One region of the Priestia sp. VA7 genome, then DNA from elsewhere that is predicted to be linked to it. Evidence: a T-box and tRNA genes for the amino acid it is inferred to sense, from the RefSeq annotation. Region 1 holds a T-box; the other holds one or more tRNA genes.
The links. The T-box of region 1 lies ahead of pheS (phenylalanine--tRNA ligase subunit alpha). A T-box ahead of a tRNA ligase gene usually reads a tRNA of that ligase, here a tRNA-Phe.
Positions count from the first base shown of each region.

Region 1 (3,227 bases):
GGACTCAGGTTCTATCCATATTTCAGCTAACGGGGTGCCAGCACTTTCGATTACGATCGCAACTCGTTATATCCATTCTCATGCAGCGATGCTTCATCGTGATGATTATGAAAATGCAGTTAAATTAATTGCGGAAGTAATTAAACGCTTAGACCGAAATACGGTGAACGCAATTACGTATAATTAAAAAAAGCTCATTCTCCTAGGAGAATGAGCTTTTTGCTGTACATAGGACAAGGCTATTTATTTTAAACCGTTTTCAAGCGTTGTCAGAATTTCTTCTTTTTCTGATTCTGGAGACTTTTCCCAAAGCACCTCAAATAAAACACCAAGTCCAGGGAGCATTTTTTCTTCGCCGCTTTGAATAGCGTCAGAAATTGTAGCTTCAAGCTCTTCTTTTGAGTTTCCTGAAACATTTGCAATAACAGCATTTCGTAAATTAAGATCCATCATTTTCACCTCAGCTATCGTAAAGTTACCAATAGTTTTTGTTTTCTTTGCGATTTCTATGTACAATAAAGTGAAACTTATCTAATGATTATTGAGCAAAATGTAATCGAACTATTTATTTTTATATAGATAAAGGAGTTATGTTTGTGAAACAAATTGATTCAGTTAAAAATCCGCAGGTAAAAGCGTGGAAAAAGCTGCATAATAAAAAAGACCGTGATAAGCAGGGCCTTTTTATGGTAGAAGGCTTTCATTTAGTCGAAGAAGCTATCAAAAATAAGGATTGCGTAAAGGAACTAATTATACGCGAATCGATCGAAGTGCCAGCACAGTGGAACATAGACGGTATCGAAATAACCGTTGTCAACGAAGCAATAATCAAATTATTATCTGACACCGAAACACCTCAAGGAATTATCGCTGTGTGTTTTCAAACGAAGCATGCAGAAATCATTCATACAGCACAGAAAGTATTGCTTTTAGATGCGGTGCAAGATCCAGGTAACCTAGGTACGATTATTCGAACTGCTGATGCTGCCGGAGTGGACGCTATTATCGTTGGAGAGGGCAGCGTGGATGTGTACAACCCAAAAGTCGTTCGTTCAACGCAAGGAGCTATTTTTCATCTTCCAATTGTAAAAGGCGATTTACTCGAAATGATTTCACTGTTAAAAGAAAGAGGAATAGCAGTTTACGGCACGTCTCTACAAAATGGAAAGGTCTACACATGCGTAAAACCTTCAAACGAATTTGCGCTGATTGTGGGAAATGAAGGAAACGGCGTAAGCGAGAAAGTGCTGGAACAAACGGATCAGAATCTGTACATTCCCATCTATGGAAAGAGCGAGTCGCTAAATGTTGCCATCGCTTCTGGAATCTTACTTTATTATTTACGCGGAATGTAGTTGCATCGAGAACGTGTTTTCACTATAATAATACAATAGTTACATATGTAAAAAACGATGAAAGAGAGCAGTAGCTTATGTCCGTTTATGCAGGGAGAAAATGCCGCGACTGAAAGCATTTTTATAAATGTAATAAGTGAATTCACCTCTTGAGTTGACACTTAGACCATCTTACATAGATGTAAAGGTGTTCCGGAGATTCCGTTAACTTGAATGAAGTGAACTGTATACGTCTGTGTATATAGTTAACAAGGGTGGTAACGCGACTAATCCTCGTCCCTTTTTTGGGAGGAGGTTTTTTTATTTGTCATTTTTTACGTTAAAAGGAGGAATAAGTGATGAAAGAACGTTTACAAGAACTTCAACAAGAAGCAATTGCAAAAGTCGAAGCAGCAAGTGCTTTAAAAGAATTAAACGACGTACGCGTAGCTTATTTAGGAAAGAAAGGCCCTATCACCGAAGTACTTCGCGGTATGGGAAAACTTTCAGCTGAAGAGCGTCCTGTAATGGGAGCACTTGCAAATGAAGTGCGTGAAGCTATTGCATCTAAAATTGAAGAAAAACAAACGGCGTTAGAAGCAGCTGAGGTAGAGCGTAAACTTGCTTCAGAAACAATCGACGTAACGCTGCCAGGACGCCCTGTTAAAGCAGGTACGCATCACCCGCTAACAAGCGTGGTTGAAGAAGTAGAAGATTTATTTTTAGGAATGGGCTATGAAGTAGCAGAAGGGCCGGAAGTAGAGCAGGACTACTATAATTTCGAAGCGCTGAACTTGCCAAAAGGTCACCCAGCACGTGATATGCAAGATACGTTCTATATTACGGAAGAAACGCTTCTTCGTACGCATACATCAACTGTTCAAGCTCGTGTTATGAACAAGAATGAAGGCAAAGGACCTGTTAAAATTATCTGCCCAGGTAAAGTGTACCGCCGCGATGACGATGATGCTACGCATTCTCATCAATTCATGCAAATTGAAGGTCTTGTAGTAGACGAAAACATTCGTATGAGCGATTTAAAAGGCACGCTTGAAGTATTTGTGAAAAAGATGTTCGGTGCAGACCGTGAAATTCGTCTTCGTCCAAGTTTCTTCCCATTCACTGAGCCGTCTGTAGAAGTAGACGTATCGTGTGCAAAATGCGGAGGTAAAGGCTGTAATGTATGTAAACAAACAGGCTGGATTGAAATTTTAGGAGCTGGCATGGTTCATCCAAATGTTCTTGAAATGGCTGGATACGATTCAACTAAATATCGTGGTTTTGCTTTTGGAATCGGTGTAGAGCGTATTGCTATGTTAAAACACGGCGTGGATGATATTCGTCATTTCTATACAAATGATGTTCGTTTCTTAGATCAATTTAAACAAGTATAAAGGAGGGACTACGATGTTTGTATCTTATCGTTGGTTACAAGAGTATGTTGACTTATCAGGCGTAAGGGCAGAAGAGTTAGCAGATAAAATCACAAAAAGTGGAATTGAAGTTGAAGGTGTAGAAAACTTAAATAAAGGCATCAGCGGAGTGGTAATTGGTCACGTTGTAGAACGTGAACAGCATCCGAATGCTGATAAATTAAGCCGCTGTCAAGTAGATCTTGGCGGAGGAGAAATCGTTCAAATCGTGTGCGGAGCACCGAACGTGGCACAAGGTCAAAAAGTAGCGGTTGCAAAAGTGGGAGCTGTACTTCCAGGTAACTTTAAAATCAAGCGTGCTAAGCTTCGCGGTGAAGAATCGAACGGTATGATTTGTTCTCTTCAAGAGCTTGGCATTGAAAGCAAGCTTGTGGCAAAAGATTATCAAGAAGGTATCTTCGTGTTCCCAAGCGATGCTGAAGTAGGAGCGGATGCACTAGATGCATTAAACTTAAACGAT
Region 1 covers NZ_JBVQPN010000001.1:158,986-162,212, forward strand. Annotated here, with positions in the region: gene AC0C45_RS00875 (M42 family metallopeptidase) at 1-187, shown strand, start outside; gene sspI (small acid-soluble spore protein SspI) at 244-450, opposite strand; gene AC0C45_RS00885 (TrmH family RNA methyltransferase) at 591-1,355, shown strand; T-box leader at 1,404-1,639, shown strand; gene pheS (phenylalanine--tRNA ligase subunit alpha) at 1,694-2,728, shown strand; gene pheT (phenylalanine--tRNA ligase subunit beta) at 2,742-3,227, shown strand, end outside.

Region 2 (3,227 bases), on a different contig from region 1:
TTGTCGTGCAAAATAGACCCCAATAATTTGCATCGCAATTAAAATGAGCAGCACATAAATCAATACAAACTTTAAGTGAATAGATTGCAGGAGCCTTACTTTCTTCATCTAAAATTACTCCTGCTCTGGGCTGCGTAAATAATAGCCTACTCCACGTCTTGTTACAATCCACATTGGATGGCTTGGATTATCTTCAATTTTTTCACGTAATCTTCGAACTGTTACATCTACCGTACGCACATCACCAAAATAGTCATAACCCCATACAGTTTGAAGCAAGTGTTCACGCGTCATGACTTGTCCAATGTGCTTCGCTAAATAATGCAGCAGCTCAAATTCACGGTGAGTCAGTTCAATCGTTTCTCCGCGCTTAGACACGATATAGGCATCTGGGTGAATAACAAGTGCTCCAATCGTAATTTCATTCGTTTCGCTTTCTTCCGTTGGAACAGCTACCTGCTGATGTCTACGTAAATTAGCTTTTACACGTGCTAATAATTCACGCGTACTAAACGGCTTAGTTACATAATCATCTGCACCTAATTCTAGACCTAAAACTTTGTCAATTTCAGAGTCTTTTGCTGTTAACATGATAATTGGCATATCATATTTTTTGCGCACTTCTCGGCAAACTTCCATTCCATCTTTCTGAGGAAGCATAATATCTAATAAAATCATTTCAGGCTGTACTTCTTCCACTTTTTCAAGTGCTTCTACGCCATCATAAGCACAAAATACTTCGTAACCTTCTTTTTGCAAATTAAACTTTAAAATATCTGCAATCGGCTTTTCGTCATCTACGACTAAAATACGTTTATCCATGATCATCGTTCTCCTTTATTAGTTGAAGCAAAATATAAAAGATAGTATTCATACTGTTTGAATACCGTAGTTTTATTATACTTGATAACCCTTGAAACGTCACAAGTTCATCCTCTACTATACATGAAGATATATGATTTTCAACCATCTCTAAATACAAAAGTAATATATTACCACAAAAGAGATACAAAGCAAATAACGTTTTCTTTTAAATGTAAATAAAAGAAAAAAGCATGACTTTAAATAAAGTCATGCTTTTTGATGGCTCGGGACGGAATCGAACCGCCGACACAAGGATTTTCAGTCCTTTGCTCTACCAACTGAGCTACCGAGCCAAAATGGCGGTCCCGACGGGAATCGAACCCGCGATCTCCTGCGTGACAGGCAGGCATGTTAACCGCTACACCACGGGACCTCAGTCTATATGCTATGTATTAAAAATGACCCGTACGGGATTCGAACCCGTGTTACCGCCGTGAAAGGGCGGTGTCTTAACCGCTTGACCAACGGGCCACGTTGTAACAAAAGTGAGCCATGAAGGACTCGAACCTTCGACCCTCTGATTAAAAGTCAGATGCTCTACCAACTGAGCTAATGGCTCATGTTATATCTCTTAGCGACGCTTATTATAATAACATGATATTTCATATGAATGCAATAGTTTTTTTAAAACTTTCTTTTTATTATTGAACTTTTTTAAAAAATCTCGTTAACAAAGCACCAATTATAAATAAAAAAGGTTAGCTCTCGAGGAGCTAACCTTTTTTATTTAGCTATATACACCACGTAATACATTTGTTTGTGTACGATCTGGACCTACAGAGAAAATAGATAAAGGAATACCTGTTAATTGAGACACGCGCTCTAAGTAGTGGCGAGCGTTATCAGGTAACTCATCTAATGTTTTCACACCCGTAATATCTTCTGTCCAACCTGGAAGCTCTTCATATACAGGTTCGCACTCTGCAAGTGTTTTTAAGCTAGCAGGGAATTCTTCCATAACTTCCCCTTTATAACGATAAGCTACGCAAATCTTTAATGTCTCAATTCCCGTTAATACATCAATTGAGTTTAAAGATAAATCTGTGATTCCACTAACGCGACGAGCATGACGTACAACTACACTGTCGAACCAACCTACACGGCGAGGACGACCAGTTGTTGTACCATATTCACGTCCTACTTCACGGATTTGATCACCGATTTCGTTTGTTAATTCTGTTGGGAAAGGGCCGTCACCAACACGAGTTGTATACGCTTTTGATACACCTACAACGTGTTTAATTTTAGATGGACCTACACCAGAACCAATTGTTACTCCACCCGCTACTGGGTTTGAAGATGTAACAAATGGATATGTTCCTTGATCGATATCTAACATAACACCTTGTGCGCCTTCGAATAGTACACGACGTCCTTCGTCTAACGCATCATTTAATACTACTGATGTATCCACAACATATTTTGCAACTTGTTGACCATACTCATAGTACTCATCTAAAATTTCTTCTAATGTAAAGCCTTCTACTTCATACATTTTTTCAAGAAGGCGATTCTTTTCAGCTAAGTTTTGTGTTAATTTTGCTTCAAATACTTCACGGTCTAGTAAATCGGCAATTCGAATACCAACACGTGCTGCTTTATCCATATAAGCTGGTCCAATACCTTTTTTCGTTGTACCAATCTTATTTTCACCTTTACGTTCTTCTTCAACTTCATCTAATTTTAAATGATATGGAAGAATCACATGAGCTCGGTTACTAATACGTAAGTTTTCTGTTGTTACACCGCGATCATGTAAGTATTTTAATTCTTGAACAAGCGCTTTTGGATCGACAACCATACCGTTTCCAATTACACACGTTTTGTCATTATAAAAAATACCTGAAGGAATTAAATGTAACTTATAAGTTTCACCATTAAACTTAATTGTGTGACCTGCATTGTTCCCACCTTGGTAACGTGCAATCACTTCTGCATTTTCTGATAGGAAGTCTGTAATCTTCCCTTTTCCTTCATCTCCCCATTGTGTTCCTACTACAACGACTGAAGACATATCTTAAGCACCTCCGCTTAGTAAGCAACAGCTCACTACGACATAATTTAACCATGGATAAGTGTATCAATTTATCACGCTAAAGTCAATTAAATCCGAACGATTTAACAAAAGTTATTACAAATATATCGTATTTTGCGGAACGAATGCGATAACAATAAAATAAAACCTCTCATATTGAGAGGTTTTATGCACCAGGCGGCACTCCTGCGTCATCAAAGCGCCGCTCGAGATTAACGAATTTGTTGTACTCTTTTACGAAGGCAAGCTGTACGGTTCCAACTGGACCGTTACGCTGCTTGGCTATAATAATCTCGATAATATTTTGATTTTCTGTATCTTTTTCATA
Region 2 covers NZ_JBVQPN010000005.1:342,581-345,807, forward strand. Annotated here, with positions in the region: gene walK (cell wall metabolism sensor histidine kinase WalK) at 1-108, opposite strand, end outside; gene yycF (response regulator YycF) at 115-822, opposite strand; tRNA gene AC0C45_RS23785 (tRNA-Phe) at 1,085-1,157, opposite strand; tRNA gene AC0C45_RS23790 (tRNA-Asp) at 1,162-1,237, opposite strand; tRNA gene AC0C45_RS23795 (tRNA-Glu) at 1,264-1,335, opposite strand; tRNA gene AC0C45_RS23800 (tRNA-Lys) at 1,351-1,423, opposite strand; gene AC0C45_RS23805 (adenylosuccinate synthase) at 1,592-2,878, opposite strand; gene dnaB (replicative DNA helicase) at 3,066-3,227, opposite strand, start outside.
Region 2: it has a tRNA-Phe gene. The T-box ahead of pheS (phenylalanine--tRNA ligase subunit alpha) is inferred to sense a tRNA for this amino acid. The anticodon was not compared.